DNA from 4 places in the Acetobacter sp. JWB genome. Region 2 is predicted to be linked to each of the others. Evidence: riboswitches for the same ligand, from Rfam matches in the RefSeq annotation. Region 2 holds a riboswitch; each other region holds the start of a gene.

Region 1 (4,976 bases), 930 kb from region 2:
GCCCAGATTTTTGGCCCCACCGGCTATTAGAACAGTTTTGCCTTTAATGCTGTGATCTACCATGTTGGCTGCTCCCTTGCATGATCGAGGGGGCGATGGATGGTGGCCCCCGTTTTTCTATTGTCATCGTATCAGCTACAATAGCCGGATAAAGCAGTATGTTCTGACAACACTTGCCAGATTTACCGAACAATAAGGCAGCCACCACAAGGCTAACGTGTATGGATAGAATAGATCTTTTTCGGATTTTTGCCCGTGTGGTGGAGGCCGCCAGTTTTACCCATGCGGCAGAAACCTTGGGCATGCCGCGCTCTAGTGTGTCTGCCGCAGTGCAACAGCTTGAAAGCCGTGTGGGTGCACGTCTGTTAACGCGCACAACCCGCTCCGTTGCCCCCACGCCAGATGGCGCCGCGTTTTACGAACACTGCCTGCGCCTTGTGGCGGATGTGGAGGAAGCAGAAAATCTGTTCCGCCAGAGCGAAAGTGCCGTGCAAGGCGTATTGCGCGTTAACATGCCCGGCCGCATTGGGCGGCTGATAGTGGCTCCGGCATTGCCCGATTTTCTGGCAACATATCCCGGCCTTTCGGTGGAACTGGGGGTAACGGACAAGGCCGTTAATCTGGTGGAAGAAGGGTTGGATTGTGTGCTGCGCGTGGGCCCTTTGCAGGATTCCGGCCTGATTGCCCGCCGTATGGGGGAGTTAAAGCTGATAAACGTGGCCAGCCCGGCATATCTGCATCAGCATGGCGTACCCCAATGCCCGGCAGACCTGCTGCATGGGCACGAGGCCGTAAATTATGCCTCCCCCCAGAATGGCCGCGTGGAACAATGGGAGTGGGAAGAAAACGGCCTAACCCACACGCTGGATATACCGGGCCGTGTAACAGTAAACAGTGCAGAAGCCCTTATAGCCTGTGCGCTGGCTGGGTTGGGGATGATTCAAATACCCGCGTACGATGTGCGCTCTTACCTGCATACCGGCCAGTTGGTAAAAGTGCTGCCCAAATGGTGCGCGGCCCCTTTGCCTATGGCGTTGCTTTATCCACACCGGCGGCATCTTTCCATGCGGGTGCAGGTGTTTGCCGCATGGCTGGAGGAACTGGTGCGCCAGCAGGTTTTACGCCCTGTTTCCGCCGCTCCGTAAAGGTGGCGTGTATGTGCAGAATGCCCGTTGCATAAACGCCTAAACACGCCCAAAGAGCGCAAGCCATGTTAACCATAGAAAACATTCTGTTGCTGCTTTTGCTGGCGGCAGTTAGCAGCCTGCTTGTTGCCCTGTTTAAACAGAAGGTTCCGCAGCCGGTTGTTCTTATCATTCTGGGTGTGTTTGCGGCGTTGGCGGGCATGCATGTCAGCTTGCAGCCAGATATGTTCATGTTTGTATTTCTGCCGCCTTTGCTGTTTGCAGATTCATTCCGCATGCCATTGCGTGAGTTTTCAGAACTGCGCGGCCCCATTCTCTTTTTGGCCTTTGGGCTTGTGGTTATCAGCACGCTGGTATGTGGCTATGCTATTCATTGGATTGTGCCAGAACTGGGCTTGCCCATCTGTTTTACGCTGGCGGCAGCGCTTTCCCCCACAGATACGGTAGCTGTTTCCAGCCTTATTGAAGGGCGCAAAGTTCCCAATCGGTTGTTGCAGATTTTATCTGGTGAGGCCCTGTTTAACGATGCCTCCGGCCTTGTGTGCTTTCGCTTTGCCATGGCCGATGCCCTTACGGGGGAGTTCTCTTACAGGCAGGCTTTTGGCACGTTTTTAATGGTGGCGCTGGGCGGCTTGCTGGTGGGCGCTGCGGTGGCATGGCTGACTGTTAAGCTTAACCGCGTGCTGGTGCGTCGTGGGTATGATGATTCGCAATCCCAAATCATCTTTGTGCTGCTCTTGCCATTTTTAATGTACGCAGCGGCGGAAGCGGTGGAATGTTCGGGCATTCTGGCCGCCGTGGCAGGCTGCATGGTGCTTAAACTTTCCGGTATGATAGAGGATACCGCCACCTTTACCCGCCTACAGGCCACAACCGTATGGAACATTGTCAGCTACGTTTTTAACGCGCTTATCTTTTTGTTTCTGGGCTTGCAGTTGCCAGAATTGCTGCAACATGGCGTGGCGTTGGGCCATAAATACGATGTGGCTTTGTGGCAGGTTAGCCTGTTTGTGGTGCAAATATACGCCATTATGCTGGCCATGCGGTTTGCAGGCGTATGGACATCCGTTTTTGGCCGTTGGGTGGTGGCGCGTATTGGCAGCCTGCCGTTTGAACCCACGGGCTTTGCAGGCAGCTTGTTGCTGACATTTGCCGGGGTGCGCGGGGCCGTTACGCTGGCGGCTGTGCTCTCTCTGCCAGAAGGAGCGGATGGCACAGATGCCTTTCCCATGCGCGATGCCGTGGTGGTGGCGGCTACAGGTGTAATTGTGCTTTCCCTGCTGGCGGCCAGTGTGTTCATTCCTCTGTGCCTGCGTTTTTTACCGCACGAAACGGTGGATAAGAATGCGCAGGAAGAAAACATGGCCCGCCAAAAACTGATACGCGCAGCCCTTGCAGTGCTTACAAAAGCGCGCACGCAGCCGCCTGCGCCCAACCCAAAGGGCACAGCACTGGCTAAGCCGGAGGGGCAAGGTGCCGCAGATGAAGCCCTGCGTCAGGAGGTGATAGACCGCCTCTACCAACTGTATCACAGCCGGTTGGAAGAGGAGGATGAAACGCCGCGCATTACGCCGCTGGATCGTAACCGGGCATTGCGCCATGCGCGTATGGATCTGGCCCTGCGCCTGCAATTGCTGCGGGCAGAACGGCAGGCCATGCGAGATATGACATCGCGCAGAGAGATCAATGACCAAACAGAATGGAAGCTCCAGCAGGAACTGGATTATGAGGAGCAGGTGATCCGCTCGCAGTCTCAGCGCCTCCCGCGGGAGGCCTAAAGCCCGCCTGCCAAACGTGGCGTGCTTTTGTTGACAAGCCACCTCCAGCCTGTAAACCACACCGCATGATGGTTTCCCCTTAGGGGAATGAAAAGGGAACCGGGTGCCCGCGCCGTTGCCTGCAATGGTTTTGCGATATTCCCGGGCTGTCCCCGCAACTGTAAGCGGCATGGATGTGCACGCACAGCGCCTTACGCGCTGGCCCACTGGAACAAACCTTTCCGGGAAGGGGTGCCACAACCGAAAAAACCGCAAGCCAGGAGACCTGCCATCAGCACACAGTTGCAGACGGGGCATGTCAGCCGGGGTGTGCTGGCAGGTTGGGCTAGCGGTCAGCCTATGGGGTGGTTTGTGCCCCTGTGGTGGAAAAAGCCGGGCCAGGTCTCGTGGCAACGCTGTTAAACCGCGAGATTGCCTAAAGCCATGCGCCTTAAAACCCTTTTGCTTACCGGCTCATCTTTGCTGCTGGTAGAAACCACCGCCGTTTGGGCGGCAGATGCCCCAACCCCCGCCACATCAACGGGCAAAAATACTGTTGCCACCAAGGCGGCAGCAACACCAGCTACCACCGTTCCGGCGCCACAAAATGCGCCTGTTTTGGCCGGGGTGGAGGGCACGCAAGCTGTGCAAGCGCGCAGCGCACAGGCGTACCCGGATTACATTACGGTTAGTGCCGCACGGCGGCCCATGCGGGCAGATGAAATTGGCACGGCCATGACGATCGTGACAGAAAAGCAGATACTCACCCAGCAGCGCCGCACGTTAACAGATATTCTGGCCCGCCAACCGGGGCTGAATGTGGTGCGTTCGGGCGGTTTTGGGGGCACCACCTCTATTTTTATGCGTGGCAACAATGCCAACGAGGTAAAAGTGCGGCTGGATGGCATGGATATTAACGATGGCAGCTCCACTTCTGGTGCGTTTGATGCCGCGCAGTTTGTAACCGATGGCATGGGCCGCATAGAAATTTTGCGCGGGCCGCAAAGTGGCCTGTACGGGGCGGATGCCATGGCCGGGGTGATTGATATAACCACCGCGCAAGGGCAGGGCAGGTTCACCCCTTTTGTGCGGGTAGAAGGTGGATCTTACGGCACGTTTAATCAGGTTATGGGCGCGCGCGGCAGTAAGGGAAAGTTCCATTACAATGTAGAGCTTTCTCATTACCGGCAGGATGGCTTTCATGAAATCCCGCGTTATATCGGGCGCTATTTTGGCGCAGATAAGGAGCAGCGCCACCGGGGGGATAGAAACGATAACCGCTCCGCCAATATTCGCCTTGGCTATGATGTGACGCATAATTTTGATCTGGGGCTAACGGCCCGGCTGATCCAGAGCAATCTGCACACCTACAGCAGCTATAATATGGAAGATGAATATTACAGCCGCTTGGGATATTACGGTGATGTCAGCAGCGAGCGTGAACATACCACGCAAAATCAGGCCATTGTGCGGGGCACGGCGCATTTGTCCTCATTTGGTGGCAGGTTCGATCAGGTCATTGGTCTGGGGTATATGACAGGCCGCAGAAGCTGGACAGAAACCGGCACCACGCTGGAAGGCGATGCCTTGCAGTATGATCCCACATATTACCGCACCAGCCGTATCAAGATAGACTGGCACGGCACCGTCAATCTGGATAAATACGGATCTCTGCTTGTGGGGGCAGAGCATTTTCATGACACGTTTAATTCCAACCAAGGAAATAGCGCGCCATCTTCCACGCCGTTCAGCACCAGTGCGGGCATGGATACCACGGCAGGGTATGGGCAGTATCAGGGTAACTGGAACAAGATTTTATATGGTGCGGCCAATATCCGGTATGACGCCAATTCCCGCTACGGCAATTATGTGACGTGGCGCGTGGCTCCGGCCATTCATATTCCGCACAGCGGCACGGTTATCAAGGCCAGTGCAGGCAGTGGCTTTCATGGCCCTTCATTGTATCAGCTTTTTGCCAACCAGATTTCCACCAGCTATGCAGAAAAGGGGAACCCCAACCTGCGGGCCGAGCGCCTGATAGGGTATGATGTGGGCGTAGAACAAACCTTGGCGC
Region 2 (4,976 bases):
TGCCAGTGCAGACATAACTTCCAATGCTGCGCAGATGTTATCCGGCCCTCCTTGTTGGAAAAAACCGTTTAACCGCGCGTAATGTTCTGCGGAAATAGTGGAAAGTTCTGCCAGCCGTCCATCATCTCCGGTATGTACTGCCTGTTCCCGTACATCAGAAACAGAACTTTGTGATGTATCACCGGGTAACAAAGCCAGCGGCACGCCTGTTTCACGGCTCCATGCCGCCAGTTCTTCTGCCCCATAACGCCAGTAATCCAAACCACCCAACAGCCGCACCACAACACAGCGCGCTTTTTGCAATGTGGTTTCAATGTACAAATCGATCGACATAGGATGGCGTAATCTTGCCAGGCTTGTGACCTGCAAGGTGGGAAGCACTATGCCTTCTTCAGTTTGAGCACGTAGCAAGGTTTCTGCATGGCGCAGGGCCAGAAGATCACTTTCTGTAAAAGAAAGTACAACAAGATCAGCAGAGGGAAGATTAAGATCCTCTGCCATTTCCTGTTCATCGAGCGTCCGGTTTTCCCGCACCAAAAGATGCATAAGCCTACTCCATCCTTAATCAGGCCGTTACCAAGGTGCCGCCAAGAGCCTTGGCTATGGATGCAGCATCCAGCCCCTTTTGCCCGATCACGACAATGCGGCCTTCTCGTTTTTCGTTAGCGGAAAGAGGACGATCAAATTCGTGCCGGAAACGCACCCCCACCCCCTGCACAGCCAAACGCATAGCCTTGCCTGCTACCGCTGCAAAACCTTTCATGCGCAGTACATCATAACGGCGCGCCGTATCCTGCAAGAGCGTTAAAAACTGCTCGACGCTGTGCTGCTCAGGCACGCGCACGACAAAACTTTCAAAGTCATCATGTTCGTGTTCGCCATCCTCTGCATCATGATGAGAAGGACGCGCAGCCAAGTCTGCTTCTGCCGCTGCCCCAATCCCAAGCAATATGGCTGGATCCACCTTGCCTTCTGTGGCACGCACAATCTGAACTGGGCGTGGTGCCGTGTAGCGGATTTCATCTTCAACACGTGTCAGCGCATCTGCATCCAGCAGATCTGTCTTGTTTAACACCACAAGATCTGCGGCATTAATCTGATCTTCAAAAACTTCTGCTAATGGGTTGTCATGATCCAAGGAAGGATCTGCGGCACGCTGCTGGGCAATAGCTTCAGGATCATCTGCAAAACGGCCTGCTGCCACTGCTGGTGCATCTACTACCGTTATCACGCCATCAACTGTCATGCGGTTACGCACTGTTGGCCAACCAAAAGCCTTGAGCAATGGTTTAGGCAGTGCCAAACCAGATGTTTCAATAACCACATGTTCCGGTGGATCAGCCCGATCTAGCAGAGCTTCCATGGTTGGCAGAAAATCATCTGCTACCGTGCAGCACAAGCAACCGTTGGTCAGCTCTACAATGTCATCTTCCTTGCAGCCTTCCACTCCGCATCCGCGCAGGATTTCCCCATCAATGCCAAGGGAACCAAATTCGTTCACCACCACGGCAATACGGTGCCCTGCAGCACGCTGAAGCAGATTACGCAAAAGGGTTGTTTTACCTGCCCCTAAAAAACCAGTGATAATGGTTACAGCCACGCGAGATGCGATTGTCATGAAGGCTCCTGTTCATCATAAAGTTGTGCGGGAACACGCCCCAACACCATATTGGAAAGAGATGCCGGACGGCGCGAAGGCATGACTGTTCCCCGCGCAGACTTTGCATAGAGTTGGGCATAAGCCAGCAGATCTTCTGCTTTTTCTGTCCCCAAATGTCCTAATAACCATGTCCAACGCTCTGGCATAGCAATGGCTGCAGTGCATCCGCGATCGCAGGCTGCCAAACACTGAACCTGACGCAGCAGAACGGGAGCTTCCTGCCCAGTAGCTTCTGCTTCCTGCACCAAGGCCTGTAAACGTGCATATAGCTGGGCACCCGGCGGTTGATCCATAGCAGGCCCACCGCGCCGACACGTGACACACACATGCAAAACAGGACGATTCTGAGGTGATTTTTGAGAAGAATCGGGAGCTTCGGCCATGCTGTATCCCTGAAATAACCGCCATTCTCAAAGAACAGCCGCTTGACGGGGTGCAGACACCCGGCGCCTCTACCTCAGAGATAAGCAGAGGAAATATACCCTATGGTACATCTATGCCTGCCGGGCACCCCGCCAGCAGCAACGCCAGAACTTAATAATAACTAAGGCCCACCAACATGCTTACGCATACTGGCACCAATGGCAGGTTTCCTGGCTTGTACCCACATATACCCCAGCCTATAGGCCAGAACATAAAACGGCGCTCCCTACCTTCCCAGCCTGCATGCAGACCAGTGGTTGAGGCCCGAAAGCCCTTACGGAACACCATGGGTAACTTACAGTTGCGGGGGCAGCGACGGCCTTGCACCGTTCTTCCCTTTTCATCCCGTAAAGGACACCATTAGCCGGTGCACAATGCGCATAAGCGGCCTTTGCTTTCAACCCGCAGTTTTATGACCTCACAACTTTAAGCTCTACCATCCGAAACAAGATTGAGGCTTCACGCTAATGTTCCTGTGCTTTGTAGCTTTATTTCCATTATTGACGCGCAAAACAGCTATGTTATATTCGTATGAATATACTTTATATATCAAATATTCTTTTGCTAACAAATGAGGATTCCATGACTTCTCCACGCGTTCTGCCCACACTGGATGAAACGCGTTTTTCAGACATGGCGCTTACCTTCCGTATTATGCGGTTAGCCACAGTCTGGCGCACGCAACTGGACAGGGCCTTGCGCCCCCATGGCATGACATTAGCCAGTATGCGCCCGATGGCTTATTTGATGATGATGCCCGATGGAGCCACGCAAAGTGATCTTGCAGCCGCCATGAACGTGGATTGTTCTGCACTGGTGCGTATTCTGGATTTGCTGGAAAAACAAAAGCTGATCACACGCCAACAGGATATGCCGGACCGGCGCGCCAAAAAGCTTGTGCTCACACCTGCAGGGCAAGAAAGATGTGTGCTGTTTCACACTATTTCTGCACAGCTTGAACAGAATGTCCGCCAGAACCTCACGGAAGACCAAGTGCGTAGCTTAATTCATGATCTTTCCTGCATGCTGGAAACACATCATGAACGCTAGATCCGAGCAAAGCAGTAACACACTATCTTCCTTTAACGCTGTGTTCTCCCGCTGCTTACCTGCCCTTTTTTCTGATGAAGCCCAGTGGAATGCCTTTAAGGCTACCGCAGGCTATTCTGCCCGCGTCTTTTTATGCATTGGCATTGCCGTTTTTCTGGCGTTCATGTTCCAGCTTCACTCTCCCCTCAGTGCAGCCACAACTGTTCTTATTGTGGCAAATCCAACTGTAGGGGCTATGGTTTCCAAAAGCGTATGGCGTGTTATCGGCACAGTTATTGGTGCCGTTATCAGCATTGGCATTATGGCTATATTTGTACAGTCCCCTGTTCTGTATTTTGCGGCTCTTTCTGTTTTTGTCGGAATAGCCTGCATGGTCGCCACATTCCTGCGCTTTTTTCGCGCCTATGCTGCTGTATTAACCGGTTATACAATTGTTATTATTGCCGCACCTGCTTTTGCGGACCCAGACAATATTTTTCTTTCTGCAATGGGGCGACTTTCTGCCGTAGTAACCGGCGTGGTGGTAACGGCTTGTGTATTTATGGTAACAAGCCCCCGTAAACCCAGTGCTGTCATGGAAAAACTGGGCAACGCCTTTCGTGACACCATTCTCCACGCAAAAAACTTTCATGCACAGGAAGGTATTTCTTCTCACCCAGAAGAAAATACGGAAAAAGAAAACAATCCTTCCGAAATAACAGATACTACAACCACAGGCACAGCATTCCGTAGCCTGCCGCAACCTCTTTATGATAGCCGCAGCCGCCTTCTGGCGGGTATGGCAGGATTAACACCAGCCATAGAATTTGCCGCAGCAGATGACCCCGACATGCAGGCCCGTATTTCCAACCTGCGCTTGGCACTTAACCGTTTAACCGGGCTTATTGTCAGCTATCATCCTTATTGGCTCAATCTCTCTTTGGTAGATGCGCAATCACGCCCTGTGCATCAGTATGTTGCCGAAACATTAGAGCAGATTCTGCACCTTACAGAACAACCCGGCTGGCTGGAAAACCCCGCCCCGGTTTCTGCCTGCCTGCATGAATGCCTGAAAAATCTGGAACAACTTTCACGCAACAATCCGGCACCCAGTTTGCTGGCCACATTGGATAATACGCGTGATATTTTGGTACAGATAGATCTTGCCCTATACGATCTTACAAGCCTGCGCCGCGATCGTGAATCTTTCCACACACGCCAATATCTGGAATGGCCTGTAGCCTTGCGCAATGGTGTGCGCGGCATGTTCATTGCACTTCTGGCTGGCATGCTGTGGTATGTGTTCCACTGGAGCGCAGGCCCTATGCTGATTTTGTATGTAGTTGCCGCATCAAGCCTGCTTTCAACAGCTCCCTCCGCCGGTAAAGCAAGCCCCATGATGGCAACAGGCACCATGTTGGCTGTGCCTATGGGTTTTTTATGCCATTCCCTGTTTCTGCCTCGTATAGATGGCTACCCGCTTTTATGGCTAACTCTCTGCCTGTTTCTACTACCTGGTGTATGGCTGCAATTTCACCCGCGCTACAGCATTGGTGCATTTGGATATGCAGTGTTTTTCACCATGCTGCTCTCTATTAACAACCCTATTATTTATAATGATCTCGCACTCACCAATAACTGGATAACCATGGTAGCAGCCTGCATACTTCTGGTGCTGGTTTTCCGGGTTATTCTGCCGCCAGACCATCGGTTGGATGCTGCGCGGCTGGTTTCTTCCCTTACACGCAGCCTGCAACAACTTGCTCTTTCCCACAGTAACAAGCCCGTGCAATGGATTGCATGGGAAGGTCTCCAACTTCAAAAAATCACGCGGCTGATGATGCGTCTTTCCTTTATTCCTTCC
Region 3 (4,976 bases), 640 kb from region 2:
TGGATTTTCTTTCAGAACATCACAGGATTATTGTTTGCCGAAGGCAGGAATGTCGGAAACGACTGCGTCGGTTCGAGCACATTCTGGACATGGCGTGCCCCACGACCAATAAAGCGCGCGATATTGGAAAACTGATCACGACAGTGGAGGAAATCTGCACACGCCCTTTCACACCAGCCACTCTTCAGGATGCTTTGGGAGTTTCCAGTCGGGAACGTATCAGATGGACGCGTGACGGCAAGCTTCGGCCGATTGGAACGAAAATGATAAAGGATCGAGGGCGTTTCTCGCTGGCTTTATACAGCGCGGAAGACGTGGTGAGACTGCTGATGTCTCCGGAAATTCTGGCATCATGGAGGGCAAGACCTGTGTCCTGCCGTCCATGATAGAAACCCGCAGAGCTACCTAGCCGGCCGAAAGTTCTTTTCGAACAATTTCCGCACCTGCGCCCAGAGCATCCAGTTTTCCACGCGCTACATCACGCGGTAACGGTGCCATACCGCAATTGGTGCAGGGGTAAAGCTTGTCAGCATCAACAAACTGAAGTGCTTTTCGCAGAATATCGGCGACTTTTTCAGGCGTCTCAATGGTTTTGGTGGCCACGTCAATGGCGCCAACCATGACCTTTTTTCCACGAATGAGTTCGATCAGATCCATTGGAACGCGGGAGTTCTGACATTCCAATGAAATCAGATCGATATTGGATTTTTGCAGTTTGGGAAAGATTTCTTCATACTGACGCCACTCTTCCCCAAGAGCATTTTTCCAATCGATATTGGCTTTGATGCCGTAACCATAACAGATATGAACTGCTGTCTCGCACTTCAGCCCTTCAATAGCTTTCTCTAATGTGGCAATGCCCCAGTCATTGACCTCATCAAAGAAAACATTGAAGGCGGGTTCATCGAACTGGATGATGTTGACACCAGCCGCTTCCAGTTCTTTTGCTTCCTGATTGAGAATTTTGGCAAATTCCCAGGCGAGTTTTTCACGGCTTTTGTAGTGGCCATCATAGAGCGTGTCGATCATCGTCATGGGGCCGGGGAGCGCCCATTTGATAGGTTTCTTTGTCAGGGTGCGTAAAAACTTTGCATCCTCGACAAAAACCGGTTTTTCACGCGCTACGGCGCCGACAACGGATGGTACGCTCGCATCGTAGCGGTTGCGAATTTTGACTGTCTGACGGTTCTCGAAATCGACACCACTGAGATGCTCAATAAAGGTCGTGACGAAATGCTGACGCGTCTGCTCGCCGTCACTGACGATATCAATGCCAGCACGGTTCTGATCGTCCAGCGTCAGGCGAAGCGCATCCTGCTTACCTTCGACCAGCTCTTCCCCCTGCAATTTCCAGGGGGACCAGAGTGTCTCAGGCTGTGCGAGCCATGAGGGTTTCGGCAGGCTGCCAGCCGTTGAGGTGGGGAGGAGTGTTTTCATGAGAGGTAACCTTGTATTTCTGATGGATCAGGCGACGTAACCGGCAGACCATTTTTCGAGAATGTCGTGATATGGCTTGATGAAATGCTCGTCCGTATAGTGTCCCTGTGAGATCGCCAGTTGTGTACGTTCCTCCCGATCGTAGACAATGCGGGTGTTGGAATAGTCCTGATGTTTTAGGCTCGGTTGATAACAGTCAGCCGCGGCAGAATTGGCATTGTAAATTTCAGGACGGTAAATTTTCTGAAAAGATTCCATCACGCTTATGGTGCTGATCAGTTCAAGAGCAGAGTAGTCAGACAGCAGATCACCAAAAAAATAGAAGGCCAGTGGCGCAGCACTATTGCGCGGCATGAAATAACGAACTTGCATTCCCATTTTTTTAAAATACTGGTCTGTCAGAGAAAATTCACGCTGTTCATACTCAACGCCGAGAACAGGATGCTGATTTTCCGTTCGATGATAGGTGCGATTGGTCGAGACACTGAGGCAGATAACCGGTAATTTTTTAAAATTCTGCTTGTAAGCAGACGAGTTCATAACGCTTTTAAAGAGATTTCCATGTAGGTCTCCATAATTATGGGGAACACTGAATTTGGCTTTTTCTTTATTGTAAGCCGGTAACAACACGCTGAAGTCGTAATCCCGCACGTACGAGGAAAAACTGTTTCCGGCGAGGCCCTCTATCCGTTTGTCGGCGTTTTTATCAACAATTGTTGTGTAGAGGACTTCGATCAGAGGAAAGCTACCGCTTTTGCCTGCAAAGGCGAGATCCATCTCCACAGAAACGATTTCAAGTTCAAGAGTGTAACGATCTCTGTTGGCATTATCCCAATGCGCCAGATCATTGAACCGGTTGTCTATCATCCGCAGGACATTGCGCAGGTTTTCCTGACGGCTTTTCCCTCTCGCCAGATTGGCAAAATTGGTTGTAAGGCGGGTTCTGTCGGAAGGATGATAGTTTTCATCGAAACGAAGCCGATGGATACTGAATGTCGAATCCTGAATCATTGTTGTTCTGCATTCCTATTTCCACCGCAAACCAGAATGCGGGCACGGGGGCATGGCGTCCCCAAGTTTGTCTTCTGAGTTTTTTAGGCGGTGGTGGTCATCGTCATGGTAGCTTTATGCCTGAACGAACCCGTGAGCAGAAATGATTTGATTTCATCAATACATCAATATTGTTCATGGACTAATGTGGCTGCATTGCCTCAGGAAAAGACGCAGTCAGAAACTGATTGGCGTAATGTTTGTTTTCAGGGCATCAGCTCAATCCGGTCTCGGTCTACATGCGAAAAACTGATATCTGCCTTTCGCAGCTCCAGAATGTTCCAGCTTGCACGTGGGATGCGTTTGGCGGCATGGTGCAGGAGCAAACGCTTCAATGGTCCCGCGCGAGCGGGTTAATAGGGAACTCCGTTATGTTCTGGTCAGACAATCGGCCGGAAGCAAAGTCGGAGGCTGCTCCCGCAACTGTAGGCGGTATGCCGCTGGTTCGTTCACTTTGAACGTGGACCACTGTTCTCATAGGAACGGGAAGGTTGGAACCAGTTGGCCATGATCCGTGAGCCAGGAGACCTGCCATTGCTCAGCCACCAACCGTCGGGCGGGATGACCGAAGGAAGGAGAGAATATATGCCTGTCTGCCTCATGCCTCGGTCACTCCTGATGAATCAGGCGATGGACTCTTTTCAGGTCAGGGGGGCTTACCCCATCATTTCTGGCCGATATACAAATGATGCTTTTGTGCTGCAAACAGCATTAGTTCGTTAGACACTTCAGAGTCAGTCACCGGACAATCATGCATTCTGTCCGATAATTGATAACGGGTACACTTGCTCAGACAAAATGTGAGAGACGACACGATGCTCCATGACGAGGGATTGTATTGTTTCCTTTGCGCTGAGCCAGTTGAAAAGCCGAGGCAATGGAAAACGAACTTCACCAAATTTCAGATCATTCAGCGTGCGTGGTACAGATTGATTTAAGACGTGTCAGAACCAATCCGAACTTTTGGTATCCTGTCGCATGGTCCCGTGAATTGGGACGGGAAAAGGCAATCGATGTCCGGTTTGCAGGACAGCATATCGTCGTCGTGCGCCCCAAAAGCGGCATTCCTTATGCTCTGGATGGCCTGTGCGCCCATCGGCAGGTTCTGCTTGGCAAAGGAAACGTCCATGGTGACCTGATAAGCTGCGTTGCTCATGGTCTGAGATATAACCGGCACGGCCAATGTGTTTCGCCGAATGTTTCAGCCGAAGCGCAATGTCTGCGTCTCAAAAGTTGGGCCTGCCGCGAAAAAGATGGGCTCATTTTTGTTTTCATGGGAGACCAGTCTCTTGCGGCGACGACCGCGCTTCCTGATTTTCCAAGGGTGAGAGACAGGCGCTATCGCACGCGGCGCTTCGGGCAGGTGGTGAACTGTCATTACAGTTTCATGCATGAAAACCTGATGGATATGAATCATCAGGTTTTGCACAGTCGGTTGGTCGGGAAAATGAAGCCTCGGTTCCTCGGAATGGATCACGGAGAGGATTTTGTGGAGGCCCGCTACACCTTTGCACGAACCGGCGGCAAACAGCCTTTGAGCGAGGCGCTGATCTACGGCCAGAGACGCCGTGATGGTCGGGATTTTGCCTACCGGGATGTCATGACCATCAGGACACAATATCCTTACCAGATCCTGCGTATTGAAACGCAAGGGAGTGAGGAACCCGTGATGGAGTTATGGATCTCTTATGTGCCGCAGGATCGTGAGGAGCTGACCAACCGTGTTTTCGGTTTGTTGTCGATCAAACGACTGAAAGTGCCTTTTTTACTGGATATTGCCTGGCCAATACTGGTCGCATTCACGGAGCGCGTCTTCTTTGAAGATCGCGAGATTGTCGAGCTGGAACAGGCTGCATGGAAAGACCTCGGTGGAGATCACAATCGGGAAGTCTTCCCGGTTATCAATCAACTTCGTGATCTGCTCAGGCGATGTGGTCAGGCGCCAGAGAGTGTAGAAAAGGCGGCCCCATGAGATTGCCTTTTATCGCGCCACCTTCCCATGCTTTTCATCCTTTGCTGGAAAAGATCATTCTTCTGGCGCCTGATCGAACCTGTATAATTTCCTTGCTGGGAACAGATGCTGCTTTACCTGAAGAAGAACAATTGCAGCAGAATGGCTATGATCTTTTCCAGATGACTGTTTCCAATCTACCAACAGACCATCAGATGCGTGGTGACTATCTGGAAGCACATTTCAGGCCGCTTCTCGATACAGCGATAGAAATGGCGATGGCGCTGACTGACAGGCCAGCGCACGTGCCGGAAGCAAGTTACGTGCAAACCTATATAGCGGTTCAGAATCTGATTGGTGCACAGAAAGCTGCGATGGATCTGTATTGTCGTGTGCAAGTTGAATTTATGATTTCTTGAACAGTGTGAACCTGAAGAGACAGATCATGAGTAATGTCATAGATTTCCCCACCCAGAATGGGGCAGGCAGGCCCTATCTGGCGGCAAAAGATCTCACAAAAGAACAGTGCCGTTTTATT
Region 4 (4,976 bases), 270 kb from region 2:
AAGGCAGAATGGCGCGAACCGGAATGCTCTGGCCCGCTGCCGCAACCGGCATAGCTGTATGAACAGATGTGTTCATGATGTTGTATCCTTTATTTAACAGAGCCCACCGTAGCAGGCACAAAAGAGTTTGAAACAGAACGTCATGGTTTGGTCGGCCCTCATCATAGAATGACAAAGCCTAACAGCAAGGGCATTCCGAACACGCCTGCTGCTCCCCCGCCCCTAGAAAGTGATATTGGAGTGGAGCCCGAAGATGGCTTCGTTCCCGACGAGGCGGTTACCTGTCCAGTCTGTTACACCGCCAGAGGGGTGCCAGACATACTGGAAGTCTGGCTGCATGACCCACCAAGGCGTGACCTGCGCCTGATAGGTGAGTTCCAGATGGTTTTCATTACCCTGCACAGGCGCACCAGAGTTACGGTCATACCGCCGCTGGCCAGAAGAAGCCCGGCCAATGCCCCAGCCCAGACCCACCGTATCATTGTCACGCCCCTTGAACGGAGCCTTGAGGTTGATACCCGCATCAATGGCAAAGCTGATCATGTTCCGATCCCCACCATTACCCGTGGCGCGTGCAAAGACACCCACAGACTGCGGAGACTGGAGCGAGGGCCGCCAGATCATCTGGTCAATAATGCCATAGACCATCCAGTTGCCCCGATCCCACCGCGGAATGCCCGTGGTGTCAGCCGCACTCCCCAGTGGCTTGCCCTGATTGTTGTAACGATAATCAGGGAACTTGGCGGTATCGTAATACCCACCCAATTTGTAGATACCTGGCAGGCCGGGATCCTTGGTGACATGTGACATGTCATCAGGCTGGGGGTTGAGGGCATATTGCAGTTCGGTAATCAGCAGGGCGCCAGTGCCCATGTTGAAGTTGGCGCCATCCTCATCATGGGTATTCTGGTTGGTGGGGTCTGCGCTGTTGCCCCCGTTTTGAATACCAAAGGAGTTGTTGCGGTTGCCCGGCGGGTTATCATCCGCTGCGGCAAACATGAAGGTGAACTTATCTGTTGGACGGTAACGGATACGGATGGCGGGGGAAGAGAGCGGCCAGGATGGCCCACCCGCATACAGGTTGACCGATGGCGCCATGGGCCAGCCGAAGTTGGAGTTCAGATACAACGCCCCGTAATCACTGATCAGGAACTCGGTATCCAGATCCTGCTGCCCGATCTTGACGTCCAGCTTGCCATCCAGAAAAGACTGTTGGTACCACAGCTCGAACAGACGGGTGGAACGATCGGCCTCAAACCCGCTGACGGGGTTGAAGTTGGCCAGATGATCCTGCGAGATAGAGCGTCCACGCAACTGAAGGGCGCTGACATTGAACGTGCCGCCCTTCAGGCCGATCAGCTTTTCCAGATCCACTGTCAGGGTAGGCATGGTTACCCCATCATAGGCAGGGCCGGTGCCTGATCCACTGGCGCCATCAGCCCCCGAGGCCGAGCCCCCCGTGGCGTTGCCCCACAGCTCATCTATTTCCTGAATGTCAAAGCTGATACCGTGTTTGGCCATCCAGTCTCGCGCGCCCCACATGTTGCCCAGCAGGTGGTCGCTCATGTCGGGTGTGTCATCGCCCTTTTTCTCGGCAGCCGCATCTTCGGATGCGCGTTGGGAATCCCGCACCGTGGCCGGGTCAATCTGTTCAATCAAAGGCCCAGAATTGCCTAACCGACGACGATCCTGCTCAATCTGCGTCTCCTCACCATGCGCTAAGGCAGGCAAGTTGCCCAACACACCTCCGGCCAGAAGCAAGCAATGCAGAGAATACGGAAATTTCTTCCAAGTTCTGTTTGTAAAGATAGGCATTGTTACGCTTCACCGTGCAGCGTGAAGGCAAAACAACAGGAAGAATTAACGGAAAAACCTGCCAAAGGCAGAGGAGTAAGCATAGTACACTATCCACCTCCGATTCCCTCGCCCGGCGGTTAAACAAGACAACAACGGCAGGTCTCCTGACTTGCGGGTCATCGCACGTTACTCAGCCTTCCCGATGCTACCATCAGTGGCTGCCACTTTAAAGCGACCAAGGAGTAATATGCTCTCCGCCTACAGTTGCGAGGGCAGTTGCCGACTTGGTTCTGATACAGAACCTCCGGCATTCCCTTTCAAACCCGCTTGCGCGGGACCGTTGCAAGATGGCGCAACCCTTACCTTATTTTTGCCTCACATTTCAATCTTTGCCTGAATTGCATGGATAACTCTTGCCAGCAGCCGCATTTTAACCCACCAGTTCCTCCACACTTTACCCCTGACTGGCGGCTTATGGACCAACGATACCGCATTCCACCTCTTGCCATGCTCAACGCCTTTACGGCGTTTGCACGCACAGGCGGAATTAGACGCGCCGCAGCAGAGCTGCGTGTGGATCACGCAGCCATCAGCCGCCATATTCGAGATCTGGAAAATATTCTGGGCACCCCTTTGCGGGATAAGGAAACAGGCACCCTTACATTAGCAGGCCACACCTATTATTCCCGCATAACCCCACTATTAGAAGAACTGGCCACAGCTACGGCAGATATTCGCAACCATACGCCGCCCCTTACCATTACCTGTGCGCATGGTTTTGCTTACCATTGGCTGCTACCACGGCTTTCCACTTTTCGGCGCGCACATCCTCAACTAGAAATTATGCTACGCCCGGTAGATGCCAACACGGCGTTCCATGTTACCGGCGTGGAAACAGATAATCATGCTCATATCGGCTATGTGCGAGATGATGCGCCGTTAGCAGAACCCCGCAACACACGCAGCATGATTATTGCCCGGCCTGATGTTTTTCCGGTAGCTGCCCCCCTCTGCCTGACAGAACTGGGAGGACAGCCTCGCACAACAGCAGATTTACTCCGCGCACCCTTGTTGCAAGAAGAAGATGAAGCCGAATGGAAACTTTGGTTTCATGCGCAGAATGTTGCCTGCACAAAACTGCCTGCCGCAACGCGCCTTTGGCAGGCCCACATCACACTGGCTGCTGCCCGCGCGGGAGAAGGAATTGCTTTGGGCAATATTTTCCTGCTGGGGAATGATCTTGAAACAGGCCATCTGGTGCGGGTGCAACCAACGCAAACCCCACTGCGAGAAGTGGCTTTGGGGGCTTATCTTCTGCGCGCGTCCACAGCCACGTGGGAGAAAAAATCCCTCATCACATTCCGAAACTGGCTTTTGGAACAGGTGGAACTGGAAACACAGAACACCCCCTCTCTGCCCTAATGGCAGCTAAGCATTGTGCGGAACGGTATATGTGCTCTGAAAGAGCGGTGACCTTTTATCACCACAGAGGCAACAAAAAATCTCCTCCCCCTCCTGTGTGAAACATTTTACGGAACAGAAATAACTTTGCCCGCAACATAGTTCCCGGGAGCCCGTATTAATGGCCACGAATAAAGACCTTCTGAACCGCCGCACCCATGCTGTGCCACGCGGTGTTGCCACCTCCACCCCCGTTTTTGCAGATCGCGCAGAAAATGCTGAACTATGGGATGTGGAAGGCAAACGCTATGTTGATTTTGCAGGCGGCATTGCCGTTCTGAACGTTGGCCACCGCCACCCAAAAGTGATGGATGCTGTTAAAAAGCAGCTAGATCGCTTTACCCACACAGCTTTTCAGGTTTCTGCTTACGAAGCCTATATTGAGCTGGCCGAAAAGCTGAACGCCCGCGCCCCATTTTCTGGCGATGCCAAAACCATTTTCTTCACCACGGGTGGAGAAGCAACAGAAAACGCCGTAAAAATTGCTCGCGCTGCAACGGGCCGTAACGGTGTCATTGCGTTCTGCGGTGGCTTCCATGGCCGCACACTGTTAGCTTCTGCGCTTACGGGTAAAGTACTGCCTTACAAAGCACCTTTTGGCACGCTACCGGGTGAAGTGTACCACATCCCCTTCCCCGATAATCATGACATCACGGTGGAAGACAGCTTGAAAATGCTGCACTTCCTATTTGCGGCTGATATCTCCCCCAACAATGTAGCTGCTATTATTATTGAGCCCGTGCAGGGGGAAGGTGGCTTCCGGGTTGCCCCTACAGCACTGCTCAAGCAGCTTCGCGCTATTTGTGACCAGCACGGCATCAAACTGATTGCCGACGAAGTGCAGAGTGGTTTTGCCCGTACTGGCAAGCTGTTTGGAATTGAACATTCCGGCGTAGAACCAGATCTGGTGTGCATTGCTAAATCTCTGGCAGGTGGTTTTCCACTTTCCGGTGTGATTGGCCGTGCAGAACTGATGGATTCTGTTCCTCCGGGCGGTTTGGGCGGCACATATGCAGGTGCCCCTCTGGGTTGTGCAGCAGGTTTGGCCGTGCTGGACATTATTGAGGAAGAAAAGCTGCTTGACCGTGCCAATAACATGGGTGAACGCCTGAAGGCCCGTATTGCAAGCTGGCATAAGCGCACAGATATGCTGCCTATCAGCATGCCGCGTGGGCTGGGCGCAATGGTTGCTTTTGATATTCTGGAACGCCATGCGGGTGTGGAACAGCGCAAGGGTTTTGGTTCCAAACTGTGTGCCCGCGCCTGTGAAAAAGGTCTGATTTTGCTGGCATGTGGTGTGCAGGGCGCAACAATCCGTATTCTGACACCGCTGACCGCATCTGATGAACTGGTTGATGAGGGTCTGGATATTATCGAACAGATTCTACTGGAAGACGCAAAAGCCTGATCTGCATTTTGTTGCAGTATTTCAAACAAAAAGGCGGCCCTTCCCGGGTCGCCTTTTTTGTTCTGTTACCAATTTATAGCATTCATAAGGAGTCACCCTAAATGTAATGTCATAGTCAGGCCATCATTCCTGCTTATTCTTAGAAATAATGACTAAGAAAAACAGGAGGCCAGAATGACAGCATTTGGTGCATATTGGCTGCAAATACAAAAATCTTTTCGCAAATTACTTCAAGCTTTACTCAATTTAAAAATGCGTAAAGCATCACATATCAAACATTAAGCCTTTCTGTTTCCATCAAAAATAACAA

What was found. Region 2 has a riboswitch for cobalamin ahead of DS739_RS11060 (DUF1636 domain-containing protein). Riboswitches for the same ligand answer to the same signal wherever they lie in the genome.
Region 1: another riboswitch for cobalamin. It lies ahead of DS739_RS02265 (TonB-dependent siderophore receptor); the one in region 2 lies ahead of DS739_RS11060 (DUF1636 domain-containing protein).
Region 3: another riboswitch for cobalamin. It lies ahead of DS739_RS08045 (Rieske 2Fe-2S domain-containing protein); the one in region 2 lies ahead of DS739_RS11060 (DUF1636 domain-containing protein).
Region 4: another riboswitch for cobalamin. It lies ahead of DS739_RS12315 (carbohydrate porin); the one in region 2 lies ahead of DS739_RS11060 (DUF1636 domain-containing protein).

Annotation. Positions count from the first base shown of each region.
Region 1 is NZ_CP030871.1:476,981-481,956, forward strand. It holds gene DS739_RS02250 (SDR family oxidoreductase) at 1-63, opposite strand, end outside; gene DS739_RS02255 (LysR family transcriptional regulator) at 222-1,145, shown strand; gene DS739_RS02260 (Na+/H+ antiporter) at 1,211-2,923, shown strand; cobalamin riboswitch at 2,976-3,211, shown strand; gene DS739_RS02265 (TonB-dependent siderophore receptor) at 3,347-4,976, shown strand, end outside.
Region 2 is NZ_CP030871.1:2,337,588-2,342,563, forward strand. It holds gene cobN (cobaltochelatase subunit CobN) at 1-546, opposite strand, end outside; gene cobW (cobalamin biosynthesis protein CobW) at 566-1,618, opposite strand; gene DS739_RS11060 (DUF1636 domain-containing protein) at 1,615-2,043, opposite strand; cobalamin riboswitch at 2,226-2,460, opposite strand; gene DS739_RS11065 (MarR family winged helix-turn-helix transcriptional regulator) at 2,615-3,133, shown strand; gene DS739_RS11070 (FUSC family protein) at 3,123-4,976, shown strand, end outside.
Region 3 is NZ_CP030871.1:1,696,027-1,701,002, reverse strand. It holds gene DS739_RS14170 (hypothetical protein) at 1-386, shown strand, start outside; gene DS739_RS08055 (methionine synthase) at 406-1,437, opposite strand; gene DS739_RS08050 (DUF1852 domain-containing protein) at 1,465-2,448, opposite strand; gene DS739_RS14575 (hypothetical protein) at 2,694-2,822, opposite strand; cobalamin riboswitch at 2,806-3,038, shown strand; gene DS739_RS08045 (Rieske 2Fe-2S domain-containing protein) at 3,365-4,459, shown strand; gene DS739_RS08040 (hypothetical protein) at 4,456-4,857, shown strand; gene DS739_RS08035 (hypothetical protein) at 4,884-4,976, shown strand, end outside.
Region 4 is NZ_CP030871.1:2,604,858-2,609,833, forward strand. It holds gene DS739_RS12310 (CbtB-domain containing protein) at 1-76, opposite strand, end outside; gene DS739_RS12315 (carbohydrate porin) at 223-1,815, opposite strand; cobalamin riboswitch at 1,934-2,154, opposite strand; gene DS739_RS12320 (LysR substrate-binding domain-containing protein) at 2,272-3,219, shown strand; gene gabT (4-aminobutyrate--2-oxoglutarate transaminase) at 3,380-4,666, shown strand.